DNA from 4 places in the Streptomyces sp. NPDC002574 genome. Region 4 is predicted to be linked to each of the others. Evidence: riboswitches for the same ligand, from Rfam matches in the RefSeq annotation. Region 4 holds a riboswitch; each other region holds the start of a gene.

Region 1 (7,614 bases), on a different contig from region 4:
CGGCGCGCGCGGCGCGGGCGTTGGGGGCCACCGCGGGCGCCAGCGCCGACCGTGAGCCCGCGGCGACCGCGCGGCCGGCCCGCCCGCCGGAACGGGTCGCGCCCTGGCCACCGTCCGCCAGGACGGCGGCCCGCTGGCCCGCCGTGAGCCCGTCCAGCAGGCGCTGCGCGGAGGCCAGGCGCTCCTGCACGGTGCGCTTGTGGCGGGCCAGTTCGGCGCGGGAGCGGCGCAGCTCGTCGAGTTCGGTCCCGGCCTCGGTGCGCAACTGCTCGATCTCGCGCCGCTGGGAGCCGAGGGCGTGCAGCGCGGCGTTCTGACGGCTGCTCATGCGGTCCAGCAGTCCGGCCCGTTCGAGGTACTGGTCGGGCGAGGAGGCCAGGGCGAGCTGCATGGCAGGATCCACGCCGCCGCTGCGGTACTGGGCGGTGGCGATCGAACCGAGTCCGTCGCGGGTGCGGTTGAGGCGCTCGGTCCTGCGGGCGAGTTCGTCCTGCAGGTCGTCGATCCGGTGCTGGACCGTGTCGGCCTTCTCCTTCGCCCCGTTGTACCGCTCGGTGGCCTGCTCGGCCTCCTGGTAGAGCCGGTCCACCCGGGCCTTGGCCTCGGAGGTGGTCAGCCGTGGTTCGGCGTGCCCGGTCTCACCGAACACCGTCACCGAGGCCGCTCCCGCGATGGCGAGGGTGGCGGCCGTGCGCGCGGTGGAGCCGGTGAGAGTGCGCTCCTTGGGCTTTCTGTGCGACGCCACGCGCCGTCACTCCTTCCGAGCTGCCGGACTTGCTGCCCGCGGTCCGGCGGCGGACGGACGGGGAGCCGCGCCGCCGCCGGACCTTCGGCGGGGGTGGCCGATGCCGACGACGAGTCCCGCCGGCAGTGGGGATCGGCCACCTGGGGCAGGACGCTAAACCTGTGCGTCGGCAGCCGGCGGTGGAGTGTGCGGGACTGGTCCGATTCGGCCACTACCTGATCCCCGATGACCGCTGTTCGACGGGTGACCTGGTCATTCGCGGTCCAGCCGTGACCGATGCGCCGGAAGGGGCCCACCTCGGTGCCGAATGCTGATACGGGCGTGGTTAGGGTCCTGAGCCATGGACGTACTCATCAACCTCGTCGTCGGCCTGCACATCATCGGCATCGCCGCCCTGCTCGGCGGCTTCCTCACCCAGATGAAGGCCATGGGCCGCGGCGACGCGCGCTTCGTGCCGGGCATGCTGCACGGGGCGCTCACCATGCTGGTCACCGGGGCGCTGCTGGTCGGGCTCAACCAGGCCGACGACCAGCCGGTGAACAACGTCAAGATCGGCGTGAAGCTGGCCGTCCTGGTGGTCGTCCTCGGCCTCGTCTACGTCAAGCGCGACGACGAGAAGGTGTCGGCGGCGGCCTTCGGCGCCGTGGGCGCGCTGACCACCGCCAACATCTTCATCGCCGTGCTCTGGACCTGAGCCCCTCAGCGGGGAGGCGGGGGACTCAGGCCATCCGGGCGTAGCCGTAGATCGGCATCTCGGTGATCGGGGCGATCTTCACCACGGTTCCCGTGTGGGGCGCGTGGATCATCTGGCCGCCGCCGATGTAGAGGCCGACGTGGGTCACGTCCGAGTAGAAGAAGACCAGGTCGCCCGGTTGCAGCTGGTCCGCGGTGACGCGGGAGCCGAAGTCGACCTGGTCGTAGGTGGTGCGGGGGATGGAGACGCCCGCGGCGGCCCAGGCGCCCTGGGTCAGGCCGGAGCAGTCGAAGGAGTTGGGGCCGGTGGCCCCGTACACGTAGGGCTTGCCGATCTGGGCACGGGCGAAGTCGATCGCCTTCTCCGCCTTGGCGGCGTAGGTGCCCGACGCCGTCGAGGTCGTGGTCGAACCGCCTCCCGCGACCGACGTGCCCCCGGCCGCCTTCCGCGCCGCCTCCTCCTTGGCGGCGATGGCACGGGCCTTGTCCGCGGCCTCCTGCTCGCGCTTCTTCTCCAGTGCGGCCAGCCGCGCCTTCTCCTGGGCCGTCAGGGTGTTGAGCAGTTGCTGCGCGGCGGCCAGCTTCTGCTTGACCGCCCGCTTCTCCGTCGCCAGCCGCGTCTGCGCCTCGGTGAGCTTCTGCAGGCTCTGGACGGCCTCCGTGCGCTTCTGCGTGGTCGCCTCCTGCTGCGTGCGGAAGGCCTCCATCGCGTGCTCCTGGCGGTCGGACAGGCGGTTCATCAGGTGCGCCTGGTCCAGGAACTGCTGCGGGTCGGAGGTGAGCAGGAAGGTCGTCGTGCCGTCCAGACCGCCGCCGCGGTACTGGGCCGAGGCGTACTCGCCGATCGTGCGGCGGGCGTCGTTGAGCGTCTGCGTCCTGCGGGCCACCTGGTCGAGCAGTTGGTCGGCCTGCGTCCGCTGCCTGTCGGTCTGCTCCTTGGCGCCGTTGTAGCGCTCGGTGGCCGCCTCGGCCTGGTGGTAGAGCGCGTCCACCTTGGCCTTGACCTCGGTGATGGACGGCTTGTCGGGGGAGGCGGGCGCCGCGCTGGCGCTCTCGCCGAGGAGGGTGACGGTCGCCAGTGCGGCGGTCGTGAGCCCCACGGCCGTGCGCGGGCCGGGGACGGTGAGCATGCGGGGGCGCGGCTTGCGGTGCGTCGCCAAGTCGGACGGCTCCTTCCGTGGACCGCCTACCGGGTTAGCTGTCGGGTTCGGGCTTCGGAAGGCCGCCCTACGGTCGTCCGGGCGCACGCGCGGTGCGCCCGTACGGACCGATTCACCCCAAAGTGGTGGGTCCCCGGCTCCGGCGGTCGCCGGACTCAGCGGAGGCGGCCGTGACGGCTCGGTCGCCGCCGTTCGGTGCGGACCGCCTGAGGGGGCACGCTAGTCAACTGGGGTGGCTCCTGGGAAGGCTGGTGTTCGAATTGTCCGCAATCATTTCGTGACCTTTACGCATCCGGGCCGTTGCCCGCCCCTCCGGTGGTACTACGGCGGCCCTCTCGCACCCCTCCGGCGGCTGCCCGGCGTCCCTCCGGCCGCTCTCCGGCACGCGCCGCCGCGGGCCCCGCGTCCGCCGGGCTCCTCGAAGCGGCGCACCGGTGTCGGTCCCACCGCCTAGACTCGGGAGGCGATGAGCAGCCTCTTTGACGACAGCTTCCTGGCCGGCTTCGAACCGCGGGAGGAGCACCCGCCGCCCCCCGAGGAGGAGGCCGAAGCGGTTCCGCACGACCTCTTCGAGGGGCGCTTCGACGCGCCCGCGGACCGGGACGCCTACTACCGGGACGGCGCGCCGCGCCCCGCCGTCGACCCCGCCGCGCTGCTGGACGGGCTCAACGAGCAGCAGCGCGCCGCCGTCGAGCACACCGGCTCCCCGCTGCTCATCGTCGCGGGCGCCGGCTCCGGCAAGACCCGGGTGCTCACCCACCGCATCGCCCATCTGCTGGGCGCCCGCAAGGTGCACCCCGGTCAGATCCTGGCGATCACCTTCACCAACAAGGCCGCCGGCGAGATGAAGGAGCGCGTCGAGCAACTCGTCGGCCCGCGCGCCAATGTGATGTGGGTCTCCACCTTCCACAGCGCCTGCGTCCGCATCCTGCGCCGGGAGTCCAAGAAGCTCGGCTTCACCTCCAGCTTCTCCATCTACGACGCGGCCGACTCCAAGCGCCTGATGGCGCTGGTCTGCCGCGACCTGGACCTGGACCCCAAGCAGTTCCCGCCGAAGTCCTTCAGCGCCAAGGTCTCCAACCTCAAGAACGAGCTCATCGACGAGGAGACCTTCGCCGACCAGGCGGAGAACCCCTTCGAGAAGAAGCTCGCCGAGGCCTACGCGATGTACCAGTCGCGGCTGCGCGAGGCCAACGCGCTCGACTTCGACGACATCATCATGACCACGGTCAACCTGCTCCAGGTCTTCCCGGACGTCGCCGAGCACTACCGGCGCCGCTTCCGGCACGTCCTGGTCGACGAGTACCAGGACACCAACCACGCGCAGTACACCCTGGTGCGCGAACTGGTCGGCACGGCGAGCGGAGACGCGCAGGAGGGCGGCGAGGGGCCGGCCGAGCTGTGCGTGGTCGGCGACGCCGACCAGAGCATCTACGCCTTCCGCGGCGCCACCATCCGCAACATCCTCCAGTTCGAGGAGGATTACCCCCAGGCGCGCACGATCCTGCTGGAGCAGAACTACCGCTCCACCCAGAACATCCTGACCGCCGCCAACGCCGTCATCGAGCGCAACGCCTCCCGCCGCCCCAAGAACCTGTGGACGGAGGCCGGCCAGGGTCCGGTCATCACCGGCTACGTCGCCGACCAGGAGCACGACGAGGCGCAGTTCATCGCCGACGAGATCGACCGGCTGACCGACGCGGGCGACGCGCGGCCCGGCGAGGTCGCGGTCTTCTACCGCACCAACGCGCAGTCCCGTGTCTTCGAAGAGGTCTTCATCCGCGTCGGCCTGCCGTACAAGGTCGTCGGCGGAGTCCGCTTCTACGAGCGCAAGGAGGTCCGGGACGTCCTGGCCTACCTGCGCGTGCTCGCCAACCCCGAGGACACCGTCCCGCTGCGCCGCATCCTCAACGTGCCCAAGCGCGGCATCGGCGAGCGCGCCGAGGCGATGATCGACGCCCTGGCCTCGCGCGAGCGGATCTCCTTCCCCGCGGCGCTGCGCCGGGTCGACGAGGCCTACGGCATGGCCGCCCGCTCGTCCAACGCCGTCAAGCGCTTCAACGAGCTGCTGGAGGAACTGCGCACGGTCGTCGACTCCGGCGCCGGCCCCGCCACTGTCCTGGAGGCGGTGCTGGAGCGCACGGGCTACCTGGCCGAGCTCCAGGCCTCCACCGACCCGCAGGACGAGACCCGCGTCGAGAACCTCCAGGAACTCGCGGCGGTGGCCCTGGAGTTCGAGCAGGAGCGCACCGAGGAGGAGCCCGGCACGCTCGCCGAGTTCCTGGAGCGCGTCGCGCTGGTCGCCGACTCCGACCAGATCCCGGACGACGAGGAGGGGGGCGGCGTCATAACGCTGATGACCCTCCACACCGCCAAGGGCCTGGAGTTCCCCGTGGTCTTCCTGACCGGCATGGAGGACGGGGTCTTCCCCCACATGCGCGCGCTCGGCCAGACCAAGGAGCTGGAGGAGGAGCGCCGGCTCGCCTACGTCGGCATCACGCGGGCGCGGCAGCGGCTGTACGTGACGCGGGCGAGCATGCGCAGCGCGTGGGGCCAGCCGTCGTACAACCCGCCCTCCCGCTTCCTGGAGGAGATCCCGGAATCGCTCATCGAGTGGCGGCGCACGGGGTCCTCCCCGACACCGTCCGCCTCGGTGTCGGCGGCGGCCTCGATGCTGTCGCGGTCCTCGTCCAAGGGCGGCCCGTCCGGCTTCGCCACCCGGCGTACCCAGGACCGGCCGGTCATCGCGCTGACGGTGGGGGACCGGGTCAACCACGACACCTTCGGGCTGGGCACGGTCGTCTCCGTCGACGGCAGCGGTGAGAAGGCCAAGGCCACCATCGACTTCGGCGACGAGCGGCCGAAGGTGCTGCTGCTGCGCTACGCGCCGGTGGAGAAGCTCTAGCGGACCGGGATTGCCGGTGCGGCTTCCCGTGGGGGAGCCGCACGGGCGCCTGGACGTACTCTGCAGGAGGGGCTCAGCGCGGGTCGAGGCCGTGCTTGAGCAGCCACGGCAGCGGGTCGATCGCCGAGCCACCGGCCGGGCGGACCTCGAAGTGCAGGTGCGGTCCGGTGGAGTTGCCCGAATTGCCGGAATAGGCGATGACCTCGCCGGCCTTGACGCTGCCCCAGCGGATCTTGGTGCTGCTCAGATGGCAGTACCAGGTCTCCGTGCCGTCGGGCGCGGTCACTATGGCCATGTTGCCGTAGGCGCTGTTCCACTGCGTGCGGACGGTGCCGTCGGTCGCGGCCATCACGGGCGTGCCGTAACTGACCGGGAAGTCGATGCCCGTGTGGACCGACATCCAGTTGACGCCCGCCTGACCGAAGTACGCGCTCAGGCCGTGCTCGGTCACCGGGAGCAGGAACTTCGGGCGCAGCGCCTCCTTGCGGGCGGCCTCCTGCGCCTTCTTCTTCCGCTCCGCTGCCTGGCGCTCCTTGATGTCCAGGCGCTCCTGGGTGCGGCTGGCGCGGGAGGCGAAGTCGTCGACGTCCCGGTTCACCCCGGCCAGCTGCTGGTCGAGCTTGGTGGTGGGCGTCTTGGCGCCGCCGACGATGCCGTCCGCCTGCGTCGTGCTGGTGTCGCCCTCCTCCGTGTTGACGGTCACGGCGGCGGCGCAGGCCGCGACGCCCATGACGGCGACGGAGGGGACGGCGACGGTCAGCAGCGCCGAGCGGCGGGCCGGGCGGCGCCGGCGGCTGCCGGCGCGGGGGCGCGGGAGGACGGGCGCGCCGTCCGGGTCCCCGTCGTATCCGGTGTCGTCGGCGCGGTGCGCGGAGTCGTACTCCTCTTCCGGCTCGGCGGGGTGCGGGTCCTCGGCGTCGTGCTCGTCGAACGGGTAGGCGTCCTCGCCGTCCGCCCAGTCCTCCGCGGCGGTCCCGTGGGGACCGGCCTCCGGCTCGCGGGCGTGGGGCACGTACGCCTGGGGTTCGTGCGGGAGGTGTTCATGGGGGAGCGGCTCGTGCGGGAGGGCGGGCTCCGGCTCCTGGTACTCGTACACCGGGGCGTGCTCGTACGCCGTGTAGTCGTACGTCTCGGCCGCGGGCTGCGCGTACCAGGTGCCCGTGGCCGCGCCGGCGGGGTCGCCGTAACCGGCCGTGGGGTCCTGGGGCTGCCAGTAGGCGGTCGCGGTGGTGTCCCACGAGCCGGTGGCCTGGGTGCCGGTGTCGTACGCGGGGTACCCCTGGCACGAGCCGAACAGCGGGTCGTCATCCGTGTGGACAGCGCCTGCGGACGGGTACGAGGCGCTGGAATAGCCCTCGTGCCCGTAGGCGTTGTACTCGGGGGCATACCCCGACGGGTGACGGTCGTTCACCGCTTCTCTTTCGCCTCGGCAGCAGGAGAATTAGCGGCGACTGTATCCCCCTGCGGCCGACGGCGACAATCTTCGGCGGGATCCCGGCAGGGACGATGCGTTGTGTTCGATGGCGTTTCGATGCTTATGGGGGCAGGTCCGTCAGGCGGCGTCGACGGCGCCGGACGCCCGTTCCTCCCCGAGCAGCGCCTGCCGGATGCCGGCCGCGATGGCCGCGTGCACCGGCATGGTCAGATGCCCGACGCCCGCGACGTGCACATTGCGGGCGATGAGATCCGGGTGGTCCAGGCGGGCCGCCTCGACCGGGCTCATCATCTCGTCCCAGTCGCTCCAGAACGCCACGTAACGGGTACGGCAGCCGGGCGCGGGCTCGGCCAGTTCCTCGATCAGGTCGGAGTTGGGCCGCATCTGCCGGACGATGGGGTGCGGGTTCAGCAGCGGCGCGGCACGGGTGCCGGAGTGCGGGGTACCGAGGGTGATCACGGTGCGGACCCGGCTGTCCCCGCCCAGTCGCTGTGTGTAGTAGCGCGCGATGAGCCCGCCGAGGCTGTGGCCCACGATGTCCACCTGGCTGTGCCCCGTCTGCTCGCAGATCTGCTCCACATGACGGCCGAGCAACGCCGCGGCCGTACGGATGTCGCAGGTCAGCGGGGAGTAGTTGACCGCCTGTACATGCGGCCAGCCGTGCCGCCGCAGGGAC
Region 2 (7,614 bases), on a different contig from region 4:
TGAAGGAGTGCCGGGTGCCCAGCGGCCGGATCCGCTCGGAGCGGGCCACGATCTCCTGCAGTGCGCCGACGGACTCCGGGCTGTGGAGCCGCCGCGCGTGGAAGGCGATGTTGCCGCCCCAGTTCCTCTCCGCGGACATCGTGGTCGTTCCTTTCCGTCGTGCGGCGCCCGGCATGCCGTGAGGCGGCCGGACTGGTCGGCGCGCACCAGCGGTGAGCAGCGCCGATGGGGATCGTACGCCGCCCGCGGTGCGGCCGGGACGGGGGCCGGTCGCGGACCGGGACCGCGGAAAGCCGGGCGCCCGGCACCGGAGGCCGCGCGGGGCGGCCCGGGTGCCGGGCGGCAGGACGTGGGTCAGGCGACGATGCCGGACTTCGCGATCTCGACGCGGGCGCTGGGGGTGCCGCTGCGCGAGCCGAGGGACTCGATCTTCTTGACGATGTCCATGCCCTCGACGACCTCGCCGAAGACGACGTGCTTGTTGTCCAGCCAGTCGGTGACGATGGTCGTGATGAAGAACTGCGAGCCGTTGGTGTTCGGGCCCGCGTTGGCCATCGACAGCTGGCCCGGCTTGGTGTGCTTGAGCTGGAAGTTCTCGTCGGCGAACTTGGCGCCGTAGATGCTCTTGCCACCGGTGCCGTTGCCGGCGGTGAAGTCACCGCCCTGGAGCATGAAGTCCGGGATGACGCGGTGGAAGTGCGAGCCCTCGTAGCCGAAGCCGTTCTCGCCGGTGGCGAGCTCGCGGAAGTTCCGCGCGGTCTTGGGCACCACGTCGTCGAAGAGGGTGAAGACGATCCGTCCGGCGGGCTCGCCGTCGATCGTGATGTCGAAGTACACGTCGTTGTTGCTCATGCCGACATTTTCACATCCCCGGTCGCCACTCCCGACCGCGCCCCGCGCGGGACACGCAGTTGACCAGCCGCGCGGCGGTGCGCATAGCATCCGGGGCATGCCGGAAACCGGGACCTTGCAAGGCGGGTACGTCCGCCTGGAGCCGCTCACCGCGGACCACGCGGACGGGCTGCTGCGTGCCGCCCGGGAGTCCCGCGACACCTACGGATTCACCTTGGTGCCGGAGGACCTGCCCGCGATGGAGCGGTACATCCAGGGGGCACTGGCGGACCAGGCCACCGGCGTCGCTCTCCCGTTCGCCGTGGTCGACATCGCGCGCGGCACCCTGATCGGCTCGACGCGCTTCCTGGACCTCGACTACTGGACCGCCACCCCCGCCTGGCCCGCGGGGCGCATCGCACCGCGCCCGGACGGGGTGCCCACGGTCGCCGAGATCGGCAGCACCTGGCTGTCCGCCTCCGCCCAGCGCACCCCCTGCAACACCGAGGCCAAGCTCCTGCTGCTCACGCACGCCTTCGAGACCTGGGGCGTGCTGCGCGTCACGCTCAAGACCGATGCCCGCAACGCCCGCTCGCGGGCCGCGATCGAGCGCATCGGCGGACGCTTCGAGGGCATCCGCCGCGCGCACGTCCGCGCGACCGACGGCACCGTGCGCGACAGCGCGTACTACTCCGTCCTCCAGGACGAGTGGCCCGGCGTCAGGGCGGCCCTGGAGGGCCGCCTGCGGAGGTCCTGACGCCGGCCAGGACCTCCGGGGCGGTGCGGCGCGGGACCTACGGGATCTCGACGCCGGCCTGCGCCGACAGGCGGTCGATCTCGGCGAGTTCGGCCTCGGTGAGGGGCGCGGCGTCGAGGGCGGCGAGGTTCTGGTCGAGCTGGGCCACGCTGCTCGCGCCGATGAGGACGGAGACGACGCGCGGGTCGCGCAGGACCCAGGTGAGGGCCAGCTGCGCGAGGGTCTGGCCGCGCTCGCCGGCGAGCTTGTTGAGGGCGTGCAGCAGCGTGAGCTTCTCGTCGGTGAGGGCGTCGCGCTTGAGGAAGTGACCGAGGGCCATGCGGGAGTCCGCGGGGACGCCGTCGAGGTATCGGTCGGTCAGCTGGCCCTGGGCGAGCGGCGAGTAGGCGATGAGCGCGGTCCCGGTCTCGCCGACGGCGTCGAGGACGCCCGCCTCGGGGCTCCGCTGCAGGAGGCTGTAGGCGGCCTGGTGGATCAGCAGCGGAGTGCCGAGCTCGCGCAGGATCTCGGTGGCCCGGCGGTGGGCGTCCGCGGGGTAGTTGGAGATGCCCGCGTACAGCGCCTTGCCCTGGCGGACCGCGGTGTCCAGGGCGCCCATGGTCTCCTCCAGGGGCGTGTCCGGGTCGAAGCGGTGGGAGTAGAAGACGTCGACGTAGTCCAGGCCCATGCGGCCGAGGGACTGGTCGAGCGAGGCCAGCATGTACTTGCGGCTGCCCCACTCGCCGTACGGGCCCGGCCACATGTCGTAGCCCGCCTTGCTGGCGATGAACAGTTCGTCGCGGTACGGGCGCAGGTCCTGGGCGAAGAGGGTGCCGAAGTTGGCCTCGGCCGAGCCCGCGGGCGGCCCGTAGTTGTTGGCGAGGTCGAGGTGGACGACCCCGCGGTCGACGGCACGGCGCAGCACGGCGCGCTGGGTCTCCAGCGGCGAGGTGTCGCCGAAGTTGTGCCACAGGCCCAGGGAGACGGCGGGGAGCAGGACCCCGCTGCGGCCGGTGCGGCGGTACTCCATTGATGCGTAGCGGTCTTCTGCGGCGAGGTAGGGCACGCGGGGGCTCCCGGTCGAGGTGTCGATGTAAGAAAATGTTCGGGATTGGGAGGCTACCCCTGGGGCTTCTGCCGTGTCACCCGGGTCCCGGGTCGCCCCACGCGCTGCCCGCGGCCCCGGTCGCACCGCCCGGGAGGTGCCGCCGGGACGCGGGGCCGGCCCGGGCTGCCCCGGTCTCCGGCCACCGGCGCGTCCCGGGTCCCGGCGGGCGGCGACGCCGCCGGGAATCGATGCGGGCCGGTCATCGGTTGTCCTGCTGGACACGACGACGGGTGCGGGCCTCATCACGCCATCCTGCAACGCGGGTTGGAACGCCCCATGTCATGCCTTATCCGGCATCGAAGGTCGTAAGCGGACATATGTATCCACAGTGCATGCGTAGGCAATAGGCACGTGATGGGTGTCACGCGACGAACACGCTCCGGCAGGCATGGGCCACCGAGCGTCGATTTATCTTCCCCGTATTCACCGCCTGTGCAATGCCGTTCGCCAGGGGTCATTATTTCGCCTACACAGAGCGGACACTTCTCACGTAACGTCACGGAATTCATTGATCGACTTGCCGGTCGGCGATTGCTGTGATTCCGGACCTTGCCGGGGCGCGATTGCGTCGTTTAGCTTCCAAGTCCCGCAGGCCGGATGCCGGCGGGAATTCTTCCGAGTGGAACGCCTAATCCTGCCGCCACTCGTAAGCCGGATGACAAGAACCGCACGGCAGGAGCGGGGGACCCAGGTAAGTGCCGTTCCGTGTCACGGGACGGCTTGGGGTGAAGTCGCAGCGACGTGCCTTTAGTCGGCATGCCTCAAAGCGGCCGGGCATCTCCAGCCCGAACCCGACAGCTCACCTCGTAGGCGTCGGAGAGGAATTCCCCATGCCCGCAAAGGGAAAGCACCGTCGTCAGCGGACCAATCGTTTCGTCCGCCTCGGCGCATTCGCCGGCACCACGAGTGCCGCGATCGCCCTCCCGGTCGTCGGCGCCGCCGGCGCCCACGCCGCACCGGTGAGCGTCTGGGACAAGGTCGCCAGCTGCGAGAGCACCAACAACTGGTCCATCAACACCGGCAACGGTTTCTACGGCGGGCTGCAGTTCACCCAGAGCACCTGGGCCGGCTTCGGCGGGACCAAGTACGCCGCCCGTGCGGACCTCGCCACCAAGTCCGAGCAGATCGCCGTCGCCGAGAAGGTGCTGGCGGTCCAGGGCCCGCAGGCCTGGCCGGTGTGCGGTCCCAAGGCCGGTCTGACCAAGGCGATGGCCGACACGTCGGCCACCCCGCAGAGCGTCGCCGGTTCCGGCACCACCACCAAGCCCGCCACCCCCGCTCCCGCGAAGGACACGCAGGCCTCCAAGCCCGCCGACTCCGCCTCCAAGCCGGCCACCGGCGACTCCTACAAGGTCGTCGGCGGCGACACCCTCTCCACCATCGCCGACGCCCAGGACGTGACCGGCGGCTGGCGCGAGCTGTACGCGGCCAACAAGTCCGTCATCGGCGCCGACCCGAACCTGATCTACCCGGGCCAGGTCCTGGCGCTGAGCGGCAAGGCCACGGTCGCCCTCCCGGACAAGCCCGCCGCGAGCACGCCGGCCCCGGTCAAGTCCACCACCTCGTCCGCCTCCGGCTACACCGCCCCGCTGGACCACGTCACGCTGGGCACCCCGTACCACCAGTCCGGTTCCATGTGGTCGAAGGGCTACCACACCGGTGTCGACTTCATCGCCTCCACCGGCACCAAGGTGAAGTCGATCGCCTCCGGCACCGTGGTCTCCGCGGGCTGGGGCGGCTCCTACGGCAACCAGGTCGTCATCAAGCACGCCGACGGCAAGTACTCGCAGTACGCCCACATGTCCTCGCTGTCGGTCTCGGCCGGCCAGACCGTCTCCGAGGGCCAGCAGCTGGGCCTCTCGGGCGCCACCGGCAACGTCACCGGCCCGCACCTGCACTTCGAGGTGCGCACCACCGCGTCGTTCGGTTCCGACATCGACCCGCTGGCCTACCTGCGGGCGCACGGCGTCAGCATCTGAGCGAACTGATCACCCGTCATCCGGCGCTGGCATGTGCCCTGTTCCCCGCATCGCGGGGGCAGGGCACTTGCCGTTGGCGAGTGACCGAAACGGATCGAATATTTCCATTTCTGGTTTCCTCTCGAACGAACGATCAGTAGCCTCTGAGCCAGGCGGCCGTCCGCACGGCCCGCTGCCCTGATCCCGACGAGCTGGAGCCGTTGATGGAGCGTCCTGCCTGGGCCCCCCAAGGCATCGACCTGTCCGTGCCGAGCGTGTCCCGCATCTACGACTACTACCTCGGCGGCTCGCACAACTTCGAGGTCGACCGGGAGGCGGGGCGGCGGGCGATCGAGGCATTCCCGGGCCTGCCCAAGATCATGCAGGCCAACCGGGCCTTCATGCGCAGGGCGGTGCGCTTCGCGGTGGACGAGGGCGTCACCCAGTTCCTCGACATCGGCTCCGGCATACCCACCTTCGGCAACGTCCACGAGGTCGCCCAGGCCGCGAGCCCCGGCGCCCGCGTGCTCTACGTCGACAACGACCCGGTCGCGGTCGCGCACAGCCGCGCCGTGCTGGACGGCAACGAGGAGGCCGTGATCGTCGCCGCCGACCTGCGCTCCCCGCGCGACATCCTCGACAGCGAGGAGGCCGGCCGGCTGCTGGACCTCGACCGACCGGTGGCGCTGCTGCTGGTCGCCGTCCTGCACTTCCTCGAGGACGCCGACGATCCGGCCAAGGCCGTCGCCGAACTGCGCGACGCCCTCGCGCCGGGCAGCCTGCTCGTCCTCACCCATGCCTCCATGGAGGGCGGCCCTCGCCGGCCCGAGGAGGGCGAGCGGGTCCAGAACGTCTACCGCAGCGCCAGTTCACCGCTGATCATGCGTTCACGCGAGGCGGTGGAGACGTTCTTCGACGGCTTCGACCTCATCGCACCCGGCCTGGTCTCGGCCCCGCTGTGGCGGCCGGACGGCGCGGACGACGACGAGCCCGACCCGGTCGTCTTCAGCGGGTTCGCGGGCGTCGGCCGCAAGGCGTGACCGTGACCACGGAACCCGACCCGGAACCGGAACCGGCCCCGGAGCCCGCCGACAGCCTGCGGCGCTTCGCGATCATCTGGAGCCGGGCGATCTATCCGGCCACCGCCACCTCCATGACCCGCGGCGAGTTCGAGGAGTACCTGCTCCCGCTCGCCGCGCGGCTGGAGGCGGCCCTGCACGCCCAGCCCTTCGACCCGCGCGCCGGCGCGGAGATCGGCGCGGCGCTGGTGGCCGCGCACTGCACGGACCCCGAGTCGCTGCCCCGCATCCTCGGCGTCGTGGACGCCTACCTGCTGCTGTACTCGCCGCCGGACCCGTCGCTGCCCGCCGACGAGGGCCGCACCCGCTCCGCCCGGCTGCAGCACTGGATAGCCTCCGGCTACGCGCGCGCCCTGCAGGAGCGGACCAGGACCGAGCAGGAGGCCCTGTCCCGGGCGGCGCTCACCGCCCGCATCGCCGTCGAACAGGCCCTCCACGAGAGCGAGGTGCGATTCCGCGCCATCTTCCAGGGCGCCTCCATAGGCATCGGCATCGCCGACATGGAAGGCCGCATCCTCGACGTCAACGACGCCCTCACCACCATGTTCGGCGGCCTGGAACGCCGCATCCTCAGCAGGAACGTCTACGACTGGGTGCACCCGGAGGACGCCCCCGAGGTCTGGGAGATGCAGCGCCAGCTCAACCGGGGCGAACGCGACCGCTACAGCGTCGAGAAGGCGTACTACCGCCCGGACGGCACCGCCCTGTGGACCAATCTGACGGTCTCCCTGCTCCGCGACCACGCCGGCGTCCCGCAGTACATGCTCGCGCTCACGGAGGACATCACCGAGGAGCGCCTGCTCAACGAGCGCCTGCGGTACGAGGCCACGCACGACGCGCTCACCGGGCTGGCCAACAGGAACCTGTTCTTCGAGCGCCTGGAGCAGGTGCTCGGCGGGCCGGACGGCTCGCGCGTCGGGGTCTGCTACCTCGACCTCGACGGCTTCAAGGACGTCAACGACAGCCTCGGCCACGCAGTGGGCGACCGACTGCTGGTGGCCGTCGCCGAGCGGCTGAAGGCCTGCGTGACCTCGTCCGACCAGCTCGTCGCCCGGATCGGCGGCGACGAGTTCGCGGCGCTCGTGGTCAACCCGGCGAGCCGCGCGGACGTCACCGGCCTCGCCGACCTCGTCCTCGCAGCGCTCGCCGACCCCATCCGCGTCGACGACCGCGAACTGTCCGTGCGGTGCAGCATCGGCATCGTGGAGGGCCAGGCCGGCAGCCTCGGCCCCGCCGAGGTGCTGCGCAGCGCCGACATCACCATGTACCGCGCCAAGGCCGCCGGCGGGAACCGCTTCGAGCTCGCCGACCCCGACTCCGACGCCCGCGCCATCACCCGGCACGGACTCACCAACCGGCTGCCCATCGCCCTGGAGCGCGGCGAGTTCTTCATCGAGTACCAGCCGCTGGTCCGGCTCGCCGACGGCAGTGTGCGCGGCGCGGAGGCGCTGGTGCGCTGGTGCCATCCGGTGCACGGGGTGCTCGGTCCCGACCGGTTCATCCCGCTGGCGGAGAGCACCGGGCTGATCGTGCCGCTCGGCCACTGGGTGCTGGAGCAGGCCGCCTGGCAGGCCCGCGACTGGCAGTTCCCGCGCAGTGACGGCCACCCGCTGCGGATCAACGTCAACCTGTCCCCGGCGCAGTTGAGCCACCGCGGCCTGGTCCCGGAGACCCTCGCCGTCATCAAGGACGCGGGGCTGGAGCCGACCGCCCTGTGCCTGGAGGTCACCGAGAGCGCCTTCATCGGCGCCGACGAGGAACTGCTGCGCCCGCTGCGGGAGTTCGCCGACCTGGGCATGGCCATCGCGCTGGACGACTTCGGCACCGGCTACTCCAACCTGGCCTCGCTGCGCCGGTTGCCGATCACCACGCTGAAGCTCGACCGCTCCTTCACCCGCGGCA
Region 3 (7,614 bases), on a different contig from region 4:
ACCAGCTTGCGCAGTTCGGCGTCGGACTCCAGGATCCGGGTCAGTTCCTCGATCTCCGCGGTGAGCCGGTCCCGCTCGGACTCCAGTTCAATACGGTCGAAACGGGTCAGACGGCGCAGCGGGGTGTCGAGGATGTACTGGGTCTGGATCTCCGACAGCGAGAAGTGCTCGATGAGCCGCTCCTTGGCCTGGGCGGCGTTGTCGCTGGAGCGGATGATCGAGATGACCTCGTCGATGTCGACGAGCGCGACCAGCAGGCCCTCGACGAGGTGGAGGCGGTCGCGGCGCTTGCCGCGGCGGAACTCGCTGCGCCTGCGGACCACCTCGAAGCGGTGGTCGAGGTAGACCTCCAGCAGTTCCTTCAGGCCCAGCGTGAGCGGCTGGCCGTCGACCAGGGCCACGTTGTTGATGCCGAAGGACTCCTCCATCGGCGTCAGCTTGTACAGCTGCTCCAGGACGGCCTCCGGGTGGAAGCCGTTCTTGACCTCGATGACCAGCCGCAGTCCGTGCTCGCGGTCCGTGAGGTCCTTGACGTCGGCGACGCCCTGCAGCCGCTTGGCGCCGACCAGATCCTTGATCTTGGAGATGACCTTCTCCGGGCCGACCGTGAACGGCAGCTCGGTCACGACCAGGCCCTTGCGGCGGGCGGTGACGTCCTCCACCGAGACCGTCGCGCGGATCTTGAAGGTGCCGCGCCCGCTCTCGTACGCGTCCCGGATGCCGTCCATGCCGACGATGCGGCCGCCGGTCGGCAGGTCGGGGCCCGGCACGTGGCGCATCAGCGTCTCGAGGTCCGCGTTCGGGTACCGGATCAGGTGGCGGGCGGCCGAGATCACCTCGCCCAGGTTGTGCGGGGGCATGTTGGTCGCCATACCGACCGCGATCCCGGAGGCGCCGTTGACCAGCAGGTTCGGATACGCGGCGGGCAGGGCGACCGGCTCCTGCTCCTGGCCGTCGTAGTTCGGCGCGAAGTCGACGGTGTCCTCGTCGATCGACTCGACCATCAGCATCGCGGCCGGGGCCGTGCGGCACTCGGTGTACCGCATGGCGGCCGGCGGGTCGTCGTTGCCGAGCGAGCCGAAGTTGCCGTGGCCGTCGACCAGCGGCACCCGCATCGAGAACGGCTGCGCCATGCGCACCAGGGCGTCGTAGATCGAGGCGTCGCCGTGCGGATGGAGCTTGCCCATCACCTCGCCGACGACGCGGGCGCACTTCACGAAGCCGCGTTCGGGACGCAGCCCCATCTCGTTCATCTGGTACACGATGCGGCGGTGCACCGGCTTGAGCCCGTCGCGGGCGTCGGGGAGCGCGCGCGAGTAGATGACCGAGTAGGCGTACTCGAGGAAGGACCCCTGCATCTCGTCGACGACGTCGATGTCGAGGATCCGCTCCTCGAAATCGTCCGGCGGCGGGGTCTTCGTGGTGCGGCGGGCCATCAGGGCGCTGCTCCTTCGGCTGGACCTCATCGGGTGTGGACACGTGACTGACGCGGACCATTGTGGACCGCCCCGCCGACAGCCCGGACCACCCCCCGGCTCCTGCGCGCCGGTGACGGGAACTTCGCAGGCTGTTTGTCCGCTGCCTAGAGTGGCAGGTCTAGGCACGAAACAACGAGTACGCGACGGGAAGGACAGCTTGCCCATGGGTCACACGGCCACGCCGGAGGCAGAATCCGGCGGCCTCACCGCGACCGAGCACCGCCTGGCCAACGGCCTGCGAGTGGTGCTCTCCGAGGACCACCTCACCCCGGTCGCCGCGGTCTGCCTCTGGTACGACGTCGGTTCCCGTCACGAGGTGAAGGGCCGTACCGGACTCGCCCACCTCTTCGAGCACTTGATGTTCCAGGGATCGGCGAACGTCAAGGGCAACGGCCACTTCGAACTGGTCCAGGCCGCAGGCGGCTCGCTCAACGGCACCACGAGCTTCGAGCGGACCAACTACTTCGAGACCATGCCGGCCCACCAGTTGGAGCTGGCGCTGTGGCTCGAGGCCGACCGCATGGGCAGCCTGCTGTCCGCGCTGGACCTGGAGAGCCTGGACAACCAGCGCGACGTGGTGAAGAACGAGCGCCGTCAGCGGTACGACAATGTGCCCTACGGCACGGCGTTCGAGCGGCTGACCGCCATGGCGTACCCGGACGGGCACCCGTACCACCACACGCCCATCGGCTCGATGGCCGACCTGGACGCCGCCTCCCTGGAGGACGCGCGCGCCTTCTTCCGGACGTACTACGCCCCGAACAACGCCGTCCTCGCGGTGGTCGGCGACATCGACACGGAGCAGACGCTAGCCTGGGTCGAGAAGTACTTCGGCACCATCGAGTCCCACGACGGCAAGCCGGCGCCGCGCGACGGTTCACTCCCTGGAGTGATCGGCGGGCAACTCCGCGAGGTCGTCGAGGAGGACGTACCCTCCCGTGCCCTCATGGCCGCCTACCGGCTGCCGAAGGACGGCAGCCGCGAGGCCGACGCCGCCGACCTGGCGCTGACGATCCTCGGCGGCGGGGAGTCCTCCCGGCTCCACAACCGGCTGGTCCGCCGGGACCGCAGCGCGGTCGCGGCCGGCTTCGGCCTGCTGCGGCTGGCCGGGGCGCCGTCGCTCGGCTGGCTGGACGTCAAGACCTCCAGCGGGGTCGAGGTGCCCGACATCGAGGCCGCCGTCGACGAGGAGCTGGCCCGCTTCGCCGAAGAGGGCCCGACGCCTGAGGAGATGGAGCGGGCCCAGGCCCAGCTGGAGCGCGAGTGGCTGGACCGGCTGGCCACGGTCGGCGGCCGGGCCGACGAACTGTGCCGCTACAGCGTGCTGTTCGGCAGCCCGCAGCTGGCGCTGACCGCGGTCAAGCGGGTGCTGGAGGTCACCGCCGACGAGGTGCGCGAGATCGCCGCGGCCACGCTGCGGCCGGACAACCGCGCCGTGCTCGTCTACGAGCCCACGGGCTCCGCGGCGGCCTCCGGCGAGGACTTCGACGAGGACGAGGAGGGCGAGGACCAGTGACCGACGTCCACAGCACCATGACGTTCCACCCGCAGCCCCGGCCCGGGGAGCCCAAGCCCTGGGACTTCCCGGCCCCCGAGCGGTCCCAGCTGCCCAACGGGCTGACCGTGCTGCGCCGCCACCGCCCCGGCCAGAAGGTCGTCGCCGTCGAGGTGCTGCTCGCGGCGCCGCTCGACGCCGAGCCCGAGGGCCTGGACGGTGTGGCCACGATCATGGCCCGCGCACTGTCCGAGGGGACCGACAAGCTCACCGCCGAGGAGTTCGCCGCCGAGATGGAGCGCTGCGGCGCCACCCTCGACGCGCACGCCGACCACCCCGGCGTCCGGGTCTCGCTGGAGGTCCCCGCCTCGCGCCTCGACAAGGCCCTCGGCCTGATCGCCGACGCGCTGCGCGCCCCGGCGTTCCCGGAGAGCGAGATCGAGCGCCTGGTCGGCAACCGCCTCGACGAGATCCCCCACGAGCTCGCCAACCCGGCGCGGCGCGCCGCCATGGCGCTGTCCAAGGAGCTCTTCCCCGCCGAAATGCGGTGCTCCCGGCCGCGCCAGGGCTCGGAGGAGACCGTCGCCCGCATCGACGCCCCGTCCGTCCGCGCCTTCTACGACGCGCACGTACGGCCGTCCACCGCGACCGCGGTCGTGGTCGGCGACCTCACCGGGATCGACCTCGACGCGCTGCTCGGCAGCACCCTGGGGGAGTGGAGCGGCAAGCCCGCCGAGCGCCGCCCGCTGCCGGCGATCACCGCGGACGACACGGCCCGCGTGATCATCGTCGACCGGCCCGGCTCGGTCCAGACGCAGGTGCTCATCGGCCGCACGGGCTCGGACCGCCACGACCCGGTCTGGCCGGCCCAGGTGCTCGGCACGTACTGCCTCGGCGGCACGCTGACCTCGCGCCTGGACCGCGTGCTGCGGGAGGAGAAGGGCTACACCTACGGCGTCCGCGCCTTCGGTCAGGTCCTGCTCTCCACACCGGAGGGCACCGGCATCTCGCTGCTCGGCATCAGCGGCTCGGTGGCGACCGACGTCACCGCGCCCGCCCTGGCCGACACCTGGCAGGTGCTGCGCACCCTGGCGGCCGAGGGGCTCACCGACGAGGAGCGGGACGTCGCCGTCCAGAACCTCGTGGGCGTCGCGCCGCTGCGCTACGAGACGGCCTCGGCCGTCGCGGGCACCTTCGCCGACCAGGTCGAGCAGTCCCTGCCCGACGACTTCCAGGCGCGGCTGTACGAGCGCCTGGCGGCCACCGGCACCGTCGAGGCCACGGCCGCGGCCGTCGCCGCGTTCCCGCTCGACCGGCTCGTGGTCGTGCTGGTCGGTGACGCCACCGCGATCGCCGACCCGGTCCGCGAGCTCGGCATCGGCCCCGTGACGGTCGTCACGGGCGCCTGACGCCACCCGCCCGCAGCGCGGCCCCGGACGCACCAGCGGCGCCCGGGGCCGCGTGCTGTCGCCCGGCGGGCGCGGGCTCAGGGCTGGAGCCGTGTGGCGCCCATGGTGACCCTCATGCCGCTCGGGAGCCGCCCGTCGGGGCCCGCCAGGGCGGCCGCGCGACCGAGGAACTCGGCGCGCAGATCCGCGGTCCGCTCCTCGTCGAGGACTTCCATGTCGTAGTAGGTCGAGGAGAGGGCGGACCAGACCTCCGAGGGTGTGCCGTCCATGCCGATGACCACGGTCCGCCAGGACAGCGGTGCGAACCCGAGGGGTCCCAGCAGAGCGTCCAGCCCCTCCCGCCCGCGTGTCCTGCGGTCGCCGAGCCGCGGCAGGCGGCGCTCGGGCGCGGCGGCCTCGAAGTGCGGTACGGCCAGCGTGAGGAAGAGGTCCACTCCCTCGCCGGGGACGGGCCCGCCGCCGACGGCGACGGCCAGTGCGCCGCCCGGGACGAGCACCCTCGCGGCCTCGGCGCAGACCTGGTCGGGGTCGGACATGAGCATGAGCGCCATGTGCGACACCACGGCGTCGAAGGAGCCGTCGGCGAACGGCAGCTCCTGAGCGCGCCCCCGCCGCAGATCGGCGCCGGCCAGCGCGGGCCGCCGACGGGCGAGGGCCAGCTCGCCCTCCGACAGGTCGATGCCGGCCAGGACCCCGGCCCCCCGCCCGGCGAGCAGTTCCAGCAGGGCGCCGTCCGCGCAGCCCAGGTCCAGGACGCGGCGGGCGCCGGGGACGTGCTCGGCCAGCACCTCGTAGGTCGTGCGCCCGTCACGGGTGAGGGCCTCCTCGACCCCCGCCGACTGGAGGCCGGGACTCCGGTCGTGAAAGGTGCGCAGGAAATCCTCGGCGGCACGGGCCGCGGGCGTCGTCGCCCCTGATGTCGTGGTCACGCGGGGACCCTACGCACGGTGCCGAGCGCCCCGGCGTCCCTACGGCGGACCCGGAAGGTGACTCCGGTCACGTGTCCCGGGGCGCGGACCGGGCCGGTGGCCAGGGGCCGTCAGGGGGCGTGCGGGGCATGCGGGGAACTGCGGTTTTGTCGCTCGGGGGGCGGTTGGGACCGGTTGGGGGCCGGTGTGGCATCCCGCACAAAAGGCCGGATTTTTTTGGAACGGCCGCGGGGGCGCGGTTAGCGTCCTCGGGTTGTCCGGCGGAATCAGCCGCCTCCCGCGGCACCGGAGCAACGATCGCCGAGTCCCCGTCGGGCGTGAGCCTGGGGAGCCGGGGACCCATGTGAGTCGTCCCCTGGGGTGAATCGGGCCCGCCCTCACCGGGGCGCCCGTAGGAGACCTTCCTGCTCCGAACCCGTCAGCTAACCCGGTAGGCGAGAAGGAAGGAAAGGATCTCCGCCTGCCCATGGCGTTCACCATACGTACCACCGTCGCCTGCGCCGCCGCGCTCACCGCCGTCACCACCGGCACGCTCACCGCCTCCGCGCAGGCCGCGGAAGCCGAGCGTTCCGCGTTCGCCAAGTGCGCCGCCGTCAGCGGCGACATGGCGGCCCACCTCGCCGAGCAGGCGGAAGCCCAGCACAGGGCGGCGGTCTCCGCGGCGAAGAAGCAGCACGCGGCACACGTCGCGCACGTGACGAAGGTGCGGGCCGCCAAGAAGGCCGCGGCCGCCAGGGCCGCGAAGGAGGCCGAGGCGGCCGCCAAGTCGCGCGTCCAGGCCGGGGCCGCGGCCCGCGGCGGCGCCGCACATGCCTCGCGCTCCCAGGCCCGTACGTCCCTGACCTCCTGGATGCTGCCCGTGCACGGCGGCATCGGCACCCCGTACCACGCGACCAGCAGCCTGTGGTCGTCCGGCTACCACACGGGCGTGGACTTCCAGGCGGCCATCGGCACCCCGGTGCACGCCGCCGGCGCCGGCACGGTCGTCGAGGCCGGCTGGGGCGGCAGCTACGGCAACAACGTCGTGATCCGGCACGCGGACGGCATGTACACCCAGTACGGCCACCTGTCCTCGATCGGCGTCGCGGTCGGCCAGACGGTCTCCGCGGGCACGCGGATCGGCCTGTCGGGCGCCACGGGCAACGTGACCGGCCCGCACCTGCACTTCGAGGCCAGGACCACCCCGGCGTACGGCTCCGACGTCGACCCGGTGGCGTACCTGCGCTCCCACGGCGTTCTGTTCTGACCTTTCCGGCCCTCCGGCCTTTCCGGCCTCCCGGTCCATCTCCCTCCCCCCACCCGAAGGCCCCGGCTCCCCCCCGCCGGGGCCTTCGGCACACCGGGAGCCGTGTCCAAAAACGTTCCATGAATTCACGACCGCCGCCGGAATCGGCCGCGTGCTGGAATAGAGTCGCCACGGAAACGCCGGCATCTGCGTTACGCGGTGATTAAACGGCAGCCGCCGGCAGGCAAGGGAAGGAAACCGGCGATGTGGGACCGGACGTGAACGGGACGGGCGGCGCGGGGCGCCGTATTTCCGCCCAGGCGGTGTGCACGGCGATCCGTGACGACATCATCAGCGGGCACTTCGCGCCGGGCACCCGGCTGACCGAGGAGCAGCTCGCCAAGCGCTACGGGGTGTCACGGGTCCCGGTCCGCGAGGCGCTGCGGACCCTGGAGTCCGAGGGCTTCGTCCGCACCCGCAGGCACGCCGGCGCGTCCGTGGCCGAGCCCACCGACCAGGAGGCCGCGGACCTGCTGGAGATCCGCGGCCTGCTGGAGCCGCTCGGTGCCGCCCGCGCCGCCCAGCGGCGCACGGAGGCACACGTCAAGGTGTTGCGCGGGCTGGTGCGGCTCGGGCAGGAGCGTTCCGCGCGCGGGCAGTTGTCCGATCTGCCGGCGCTGGACGGCTGGTTCCACGAGACGCTGGCGCAGGCCTCCGGGAGTCCCACGCTGGTGGCGCTGCTGACGCAACTGCGGCACAAGATCGCCTGGGTGTACGCGGTGGACTCGCCGGGCCGCGCCGCGGAGTCCTGGGAGGAGCACGGATCGGTCGTGGACGCCGTCGCCCGCGGTGACGCGGAGCGTGCCCGCGCGGCGATGGCCGGCCACGTGGAGCGCGCCGGCTCGGTGCACCGGCTGCGCCGTCCGGAGCGCGCGGGCCGCGGCGCGCCCCCTCGGTGAGGAATCGGAAACATGCCGTACACGAACCGAGCGATCACGTTTAACAATGGTGCCGTATACAGCTGAGAGAATAGGGGCGCACTGTATTTTGCGTCCCTTATTCCGTCGCGTGCGGCGTC
Region 4 (7,614 bases):
ACCGTCCGCGAGGGCAGCCCGGTCACCGGCGCGAGCAACACCGCCTCCGTGTCGCGCGCTTCCTCCCTCGCCGACACCGACAACAACGCGGCCGACTTGACCGCCGGCACCCCGAGCCCGGTCAACACCGCGGGCCAGACCCCCGGCGGCCCCGGCGGCGACCCGGGCGACCCCGGCGACGGCGGCCCCACGGAGCCCGGCACCACCCGCATCCACGACATCCAGGGCGCCACCCGGGTCTCCCCGCTCAAGGGCCAGACCGTCACCAACGTGCCCGGCATCGTCACCGCCGTGCGCACCACCGGGTCCAAGGGCTACTGGATCCAGTCCACCGGGACCGACGTCGACGCCGACCCGCGCACCAGCGAGGCCGTCTTCGTCTACACCGGCTCGGCCAACCCGACCGTCGCGGTCGGCGACAAGGTGCTGGTGACCGGCAAGGTCTCCGAGTACTACCCCGGCACCGGCGCGCAGTCGCTCACCGAGATCACCGGCCCGACGGCCACCGTGCTCTCCAGCGGCAACACCCTGCCCGCCGTGGTCCGCCTCGACCAGACCACCATCCCGAACACCTACGGGCCGGACGCCGCCGGCGGCAGCATCGAGAACCTGCCGCTGCAGCCCGACGTCTACGCCCTGGACTTCTACGAGGCCCACGAGGGCGAGCTCGCCCAATTCACCGGCGGCAGGGTCGTCGGCGGCACCAACGAGTTCGGCGAGGTGTGGGTGACGCTGAAGCCGAACGAGAACCCCTCCGAGCGCGGCGGCACCGTGTACGGCTCGTACGCGCAGCCCAACACCGGCCGCATCAAGGTGATGTCGGTGAACACCGGCGCCCCGGTCCCGACCGCCAACGTCGGCGACAAGTTCACCGGCGACACGACCGGCCCCATCGACTACGACAACTTCGGCGGCTACAACCTTCAGGCCACCACCCTGGGCACCCGGGTCGACATGGGCCTGAAGCGCGAGGTCACCCGCAAGCAGAAGGACGCCGAGCTCGCGGTCGCCACGTACAACGTGGAGAACCTCGACCCGTCCGACCCGGCCGACAAGTTCGCGCGGCTCGCCGAGGGTGTCGTCACCAACCTCTCCTCGCCCGACATCGTGGCGCTGGAGGAGATCCAGGACAACAACGGCGCCGTCGACGACGGCACCGTCGCGGCCGACCAGACCGTGCGCAAGTTCGTCGACGCGATCGTCGCCGCCGGCGGCCCGCGCTACGACTGGCGCTCGGTCGACCCGACGAACGACACCGACGGCGGCGAGCCCGGCGGCAACATCCGCCAGGTCTTCCTCTTCAACCCCGACCGCGTGGTCTTCAAGGACCGCCCGGGCGGCGACGCCTCCACCTCGGTCGCGCCCGTCGCGACCAAGAAGGGCGTCCGGCTCTCGGTCTCGCCCGGCCGGATCGACCCGACCAGCACGGCGTGGAACAGCAGCCGCAAGCCGCTGGTCGGCGAGTTCGAGTTCAACGACAAGCAGGTCATCGTCGTCGCGAACCACTTCAACTCCAAGGGCGGCGACGAGCCCCTGCACAGCAAGGACCAGCAGCCCAACCGCACCTCCGAGGCGCAGCGCAAGCAGCAGGCCACCGAGGTCAACTCGTTCGTGAAGTCGCTGCTGGACGTCGACAAGAACGCGCGCGTCGTGGTCCTCGGTGACCTCAACGACTACGAGTTCTCCGACGCCCTGTCCACGCTCACCTCGGGCGGCGTGCTGACCGACCTGCTCACCACCCTCCCCGCCGAGCAGCGCTACACCTACGTGTACGAGGGCAACTCCCAGTCCCTCGACCACATCCTGCTCAGCCCGGACCTGCGTCGCTACGACTACGACGTCGTGCACATCAACGCCGAGTTCGCCGACCAGGCCAGCGACCACGACCCGCAGATCGTCCGGATGCGTCTGAGCGGCGCCCAGGCCGACGACTGACGGTCCCCGACGGCCGTGTGATCACGCAGGAGGGGGCGGTGCCGGCGGGCACCGCCCCCTTCCGCGCGCCCGGACGTGACGGACGTGGCGGACGGGTCAGCGGTGGTCGCGCTCGTGGTGCGGCACGCCGTTGCGGAGCGCCTCGTCGCCGGTCCAGGTGGCGAGCAGCTGCAGCGCGGCCTCGGAGGAGGAGCCGGGCTCGGCGGTGTGGAGGCACATGGACTGGTCGGCGTCGGCGGGGAAGACGACGTACTCGTACGCGAGCGTCAGGTCGCCGACGACCGGGTGGTGGTAGTGCTGGACGCCGTGGGTCCGTTCCCGGACGCCCTGGTCGGCCCACCAGTCGCGGAACTCCGTGCTCTTTATCGTCAGTTCGCCGACCAGCTCGGTCAGCCCCGGATCGTCGGGATACCGCGCGGCCTGCGCCCGCAGGGCGCCGACGAGTTCGGCGGCGTAGGCCGCCCACTGCCGGTACAGGTCACGCGCGGCCTCGTCGAGGAACAGGAAGCGCGCCAGATTGCGGTCCCGGTGCGGGAGCGCGTCGAAGTCGGTGATCAGCGCGCGGGCCAGCCGGTTGGAGGCCAGTACGTCGCCGTGGCGGCCCAGCACGAGGGCCGGGGAGCGGCCGTCCAGCAGGTCCAGCACGCGGTGCACCTCGGGTCGGACCCGCTGGGGCCGGTGCGGCGGGCGGCGGCGGGCGGCGCGGCGCGGCCTCGCCAGCTCGAAGAGGTTCGCCCGTTCGTCCGCGTCCAGCCGCAGGGCCCGGGCCACGGCGTCCAGCACCGCGTCGGAGACATTCTGGTGCCGGCCCTGCTCCAAACGGGTGTACGAGTCGGTGCTCACACCGGCGAGCCGCGCCAGCTCCTCCCGCCGCAGCCCCGGCACCCTGCGCGCCGTGCCGCTGACCGCCACCCCCGCGTCCTGAGGGCTCAGCCGTGCCCTGCGGGTCCGCAGGAACTCCCTGAGCTCGGCGTTGTGCTCCATGTCCTCCAGTATGGGCGGCCGGTCATACCTCCGCCCGGCCCCGCGTCCCCGCCCAGGTCGGGGGCTCGCGGGGCCGGCGACGCGGGGCGGGGCAGCGCTCCGGGAGGCACTAGGCGCCGTCCTCCAGGTGGCGGAGGCGTTCCTGGAAGTGGTCGAGGCGGGCGCGCAGGGCGGCCGCCTCGGCGGCGAGCTGCTGGCGCAGGGGCGGGGCGCTGTCGGCGGGGTGCGGGGCCTCGCCGGTGACGTTGACGCCGGGGCCCGCGAGACGGCCGAATTCCGCCGGGGTCAGCACCCACAGGCCCGCCGCGCACGCGTGGCAGTTGGCCTGGAGCGCGCGCCAGCCCGGCAGGCCCGTGCCGTCGCGCACGAAGACCCGCGCCGGGCGGCCGCAGCGGCAGGCCGCCATACGGACGGTGCGCACCCGCTGCCGGGCGTAGCGCATGCCGCGTTCGTACCGGGTGTACGCCCCCAGCACGCCAACCTGGAGGATCACCGCGTCACCGCAGTCCGTGGCGCAGGTCAGCGCCTGCGCCTCGGCGGCCGTGTGCAGACAGTAGAAGCCGCAGTCGCAGCCACGGGCGGGGCTGGCGTGCCGCCTGCCGTAGCCGCACCGGGCGTCGTCCAGGACGCCGTACACGATGCGCCCGCCGAGGGAGACGCCTCGGAAGCCGACGTGTGTGCCGTCCGCGGAGAGCATCGGGAACGCCAGCTTCCAGCCCGTCGGCGGCACCGCCGGCCGCTCCTCCGGCAAGCGGCGCCCGTACCTCACCGGACCGCGGCCTCGGCGCTCTCGGGCTCCCGCGCTGGCGTGTCGTCCGTGCCGGAGGCCGTCCGTGCCGTCACGGCCGTCGCGACGTCGAGCTCCTTCGCGACACCGGGCGGCTCGTCGCCGGTCTCCTCCGCGTAGCCCTTGGCCAGTGCCTTGCCCAGCTTCATGCCAGCCTCCAAGATCGGGCGAATCCGCCGTACTCGGGCATGATGACGCACCCTCGCGGCCGTCGCATAGGGGGCGTGGGGGCTCCCCGCCGCTCCCGGCCGGCTCCGGCCGTACGCCCCAGGCCATCCCCGACAGGGCGGTCGGCGGCCGTGGCAACGGCCCCTCGGCGACCCCGCGGTTGATGACACATCAGCATGCGGGCCGCCGCCGGGACCGACATGCCCCGCTTCGCATGGGTTTCCCTACCTGCCTCGCGGCGAGCATGCCGCACCCTGGGGTGTCAAGGGTGACGATCCTCACGCCGCCGTCGAGTGGTGCGGGGGGATGCGCGAGGGGCCGCGGTGCCGAAGCCCTCCCCGCTGTCGCCGTCCGCCGCGTCCCGCCGGCACGCGCGCCGCGCTCCGCGCCGCCCCCGCGGCCGCCGTCCGCCGCGTTGCTTTCAGCCGCGCCCAGTGGCGTGAAGTGCACCGCAGGCTCCCGACGCGCGGCGCGGCGGAGGGTGCGGCGCGAGGTCTCGGGGCCCGCAGGAAAGGGTCGTTGGGCGATCGGGGTCCGGGGTGACCCTCACTCCTCGTGAGCAGAGCACTCCCTTCCGCATAACGACTGATGCACACTCACATCTCCCGTTGGTCACGGCAGTCACAGCGGAATGTGGATAAATGCCCGTTCCATCCCCATAGATTCCCAGTGCGAACTCGCCGAAGCGGCTTGGAATTGGGTGCCGCCTCTATTAACGTTCGATAACGCAGCGCGGTCACCCGTCGCCCGCCAGGGCGGCGCCGTGCGCTTGCCGAATCCCGTCCGCGGGAACCGGGGAACCACTTCCTGGGGTGAATCGGGGGCCTTCACGGTCCTCGTAGGAGACCTTCCTGCTCCGAACCCGTCAGCTAACCCGGTAGGCGAGAAGGAAGGAAAGGAGTGCGCCCGCGTGGCGTCGAACGAGCCTGCCCTGATACCCGGACAACAGCAACAAGGGACCGGGTACCACAACCCCGAGTGGGACACCGCCGAGTGGAACATGGCCGCCGGCTGGAATCCCCCGGCCGCCGAGCAGACTCCGCCGACGAAGAACGCGATAGACGGCTGGGACACCGCGGAGTGGAACTTCGCCGCCGGCTGGGTCGAGGAAGCACTCGCCGCGGCCCCCGCCCCCGTCGCCGAACCGGTCGCCCCCTTCCAGCCGGTCGCACCCGTGCCCGAGCCGCGCAGCGCGGTCGAGGCCGCCGCCTTCGTCGACGAGGCGTACGACGCCCCCGAGGCCGGCCCCGCCCCGGACGCGGACACCCGCGACGCGTACACCACGCAGGCCTTCTCCCCGTTCGGCGAGCCCGAGCCGGCCGCCGAGCCGTGGAACCCCACCGAGGAGTCCACCGCCCCCGTCCGCGGCCGGCACCGGGTCGCCAAGCAGCGCACCCTGGGCCGCGGTTCGGCGGTCTTCGGCGTCGCGGCCGTGGCGGTGCTCGGCGTCGGCGGTGTCGCGACCGCCGAGGGCAAGAACCCGCTCCCGGTCTCCCTCCCCAACCTGCCCGAGGTGGCCAAGGTGCCCGGGCTCGGCTCTCTGCTGGACAGCCAGCCCACCGCCAAGCCCGTCGCCCAGGCCCTGACCCCGGGCGCCGGCGAGGCGCTGCGCACCCGGATCCTCGACCAGGCCCAGCAGCAGCGGAACGCCGCCGACGCGGCCGCGCGGTCCGCCGCGCAGCAGCAGGCCGCCGCCAAGGCGGCCAAGGCCGCCGCCGCGCAGCAGGTGCGCGAGGAGGCCGCGGCCAAGAGGAAGGCCGCCCAGGAGGCCGCGAAGAAGGCCGAGGCCGCGCGGCTGGCAGAGCTCGCCAAGAGCTACACCCTGCCGCTGACCTCGTACACCCTCACCGCGAGCTTCGGGCAGTCCAGCTCCCTGTGGGCCAACACCCACACCGGCCAGGACTTCGCCGCCCCGACCGGCACCCCGGCCAAGGCCATCCACAGCGGCACCATCACCTCGGCCGGCTGGGCGGGTTCGTACGGCTACCGCATCATCCTGACCCTCGACGACGGCACCGAGCTCTGGTACTGCCACCTCTCCTCGATGCTCATCACCTCGGGCAAGGTCTCCACCGGCGACACCATCGCCCGCGTCGGCGCGACCGGCAACGTCACCGGTCCGCACTTGCACATCGAGGTCCGCCCCGGCGGCGGCGACCCGATCGACCCGATGCCGTGGCTGCGCAGCATGGGCATGACCCCGTGATCCTGAGCTGACGCTCTGCGTACGGACCCCGGCGGCCTGGTGACACCCCCGACACCAGGCCGCCGGTCCGTCGTTTCCGCGCCGGTGACCTACGGGACGAGGAAGTTGTAGAGCTCCGAGACCCGCGGCGGCCCGCTCGGCTCCGGGAACCCGGACTCCTTGGCGGCGGGCATCATGATCACCAGGTAGGCCTCCAGCGCCTCCGCCGAGTTCCACACGTTCACGATCCGCAGACCGTCGTTGGTGATCACGGCGGCATGGGCCAGCAATCCGGCGGGGGGATGGTCGGGGCCGAATCCGGCGCGGTGATTGGCCTCCTCGTACTGCAGGGCCGTCACGCCCGGGAACTCGACCTCCGCCAGGACCGTCATGGGAACCTCCCGTTTCCCTCTACGCCCAATTTCCCCCGGCTGCGGAGCGCCCGCAACGGGAGACGGCCGCAACGGGAGAAGGCCGCAACGGGAGAAGGCCGCGCGCCCCGGGGACGCGCGGCGGCGCCATGGCCGGGAAAGGCGCTAGAGCGCTTCCATCCGTACGTCCGCCGCGTCGCAGGCCACCGTCTCGTCCGCGTAGACCTCGCACACCGGCCGCCCGTCGGGCGTCATGGTGTGCTCGACCTCCCACAGGCTGAGCTCCTCGCCGCTCGCGAGCAGGAACGCGTGCTCGTACAGCGTCCAGCCCACCACGCGGCCGGTCCCGATACGGGTGTGCCGGCCGGTGACGTACGCGATGTCGTGACCGACCGCCGAGCCCAGCCGGACCCGCAGGTCGTCACCGGGCGCGTCCCGGTTCTCGGCACGCCGCAGCAGCCGCCAGGCGTGCTCCGCGGAGTCCTCCCGCATGTACTGCCTCGGACCGGGCAGCGGCTCCGCACCGACCCGCGGCAGCCGGGCCAGCCACTCCGCGGCCTCCGCCTCCAGCTCCTGCGGCGCGGGCTCGCCGAAACGCAGGTCGATCACATGCTGCGCGGCGAGCAGCACCTCGGGGTCGGCGTACACCTCGTACAGCGGGTCCTCGCCGGGGCCGGTGTTGTGCTCGATCTCCCACAGCACCTGGGTGCCGCCGTCCGCGAGCAGGAACGTGTGGCGCAGCGTGCGCCGGCTCAACCGCCGTGGCGGCCCTTTGCGCTGGCGGAAGGACGCCAGCTCCGTGCAGCCCATCAGCGCGGTCTCCAGCCGCCCCAGCACGACGTCGTCGATCTCGAACGCGTTCTGCGCCCGGGCCAGCACCACCTCGACGTCCGCCGGACCTGCCCCACCTGGTCGCGCGTTCCCCATGCGGTCCTCCTGCTTACGGCATTCCCCGCGCACCATTGCTGAGCACACAGCGTAGTGGTCCGTGAGCACTCCGCGTCGGGGGTACGGGAAAAATGGTGCACCCCTACCCGTAGGAGGCGCGTAAACGGGATGGCCCCCGTGGCGTACCCCCCGATGCCACTATGCGCCCATGCGCGCGCTCTTCGTAGGCCTCTGCACACTTGACGTCATCACGCGGGTCGACCGCGTCCCCGCCCCCAACGAGAAGCTGACCGCCT

What was found. Region 4 has a riboswitch for cyclic di-AMP ahead of ACFYXS_RS18550 (M23 family metallopeptidase). Riboswitches for the same ligand answer to the same signal wherever they lie in the genome.
Region 1: linked by a shared signal. The riboswitch ahead of ACFYXS_RS24710 (NlpC/P60 family protein) and the one ahead of ACFYXS_RS18550 (M23 family metallopeptidase) in region 4 are both predicted to bind cyclic di-AMP.
Region 2: linked by a shared signal. The riboswitch ahead of ACFYXS_RS22200 (transglycosylase family protein) and the one ahead of ACFYXS_RS18550 (M23 family metallopeptidase) in region 4 are both predicted to bind cyclic di-AMP.
Region 3: linked by a shared signal. The riboswitch ahead of ACFYXS_RS10545 (M23 family metallopeptidase) and the one ahead of ACFYXS_RS18550 (M23 family metallopeptidase) in region 4 are both predicted to bind cyclic di-AMP.

Annotation. Positions count from the first base shown of each region.
Region 1 covers NZ_JBIARB010000010.1:18,349-25,962, forward strand. The annotation lists gene ACFYXS_RS24700 (NlpC/P60 family protein) at 1-745, opposite strand, end outside; gene ACFYXS_RS24705 (hypothetical protein) at 1,086-1,439, shown strand; gene ACFYXS_RS24710 (NlpC/P60 family protein) at 1,465-2,598, opposite strand; cyclic di-AMP (ydaO/yuaA leader) riboswitch at 2,606-2,769, opposite strand; gene pcrA (DNA helicase PcrA) at 3,065-5,503, shown strand; gene ACFYXS_RS24720 (peptidoglycan DD-metalloendopeptidase family protein) at 5,577-6,914, opposite strand; gene ACFYXS_RS24725 (esterase/lipase family protein) at 7,056-7,614, opposite strand, start outside.
Region 2 covers NZ_JBIARB010000008.1:454,128-461,741, reverse strand. The annotation lists gene ACFYXS_RS22220 (D-arabinono-1,4-lactone oxidase) at 1-139, opposite strand, end outside; gene ACFYXS_RS22215 (peptidylprolyl isomerase) at 355-852, opposite strand; gene ACFYXS_RS22210 (GNAT family N-acetyltransferase) at 950-1,588, shown strand; gene ACFYXS_RS22205 (aldo/keto reductase) at 1,626-2,633, opposite strand; cyclic di-AMP (ydaO/yuaA leader) riboswitch at 3,291-3,501, shown strand; gene ACFYXS_RS22200 (transglycosylase family protein) at 3,506-4,654, shown strand; gene ACFYXS_RS22195 (SAM-dependent methyltransferase) at 4,858-5,673, shown strand; gene ACFYXS_RS22190 (putative bifunctional diguanylate cyclase/phosphodiesterase) at 5,670-7,614, shown strand, end outside.
Region 3 covers NZ_JBIARB010000004.1:147,117-154,730, forward strand. The annotation lists gene ACFYXS_RS10525 (DNA topoisomerase (ATP-hydrolyzing) subunit A) at 1-1,436, opposite strand, end outside; gene ACFYXS_RS10530 (M16 family metallopeptidase) at 1,642-2,994, shown strand; gene ACFYXS_RS10535 (M16 family metallopeptidase) at 3,012-4,382, shown strand; gene ACFYXS_RS10540 (class I SAM-dependent methyltransferase) at 4,460-5,311, opposite strand; cyclic di-AMP (ydaO/yuaA leader) riboswitch at 5,600-5,762, shown strand; gene ACFYXS_RS10545 (M23 family metallopeptidase) at 5,778-6,557, shown strand; gene ACFYXS_RS10550 (GntR family transcriptional regulator) at 6,803-7,495, shown strand.
Region 4 covers NZ_JBIARB010000007.1:237,206-244,819, reverse strand. The annotation lists gene ACFYXS_RS18570 (endonuclease/exonuclease/phosphatase family protein) at 1-1,935, shown strand, start outside; gene ACFYXS_RS18565 (helix-turn-helix domain-containing protein) at 2,032-2,919, opposite strand; gene ACFYXS_RS18560 (hypothetical protein) at 3,029-3,649, opposite strand; gene ACFYXS_RS18555 (hypothetical protein) at 3,685-3,855, opposite strand; cyclic di-AMP (ydaO/yuaA leader) riboswitch at 4,635-4,773, shown strand; gene ACFYXS_RS18550 (M23 family metallopeptidase) at 4,785-6,080, shown strand; gene ACFYXS_RS18545 (hypothetical protein) at 6,170-6,451, opposite strand; gene ACFYXS_RS18540 (DUF6227 family protein) at 6,596-7,357, opposite strand; gene ACFYXS_RS18535 (PfkB family carbohydrate kinase) at 7,527-7,614, shown strand, end outside.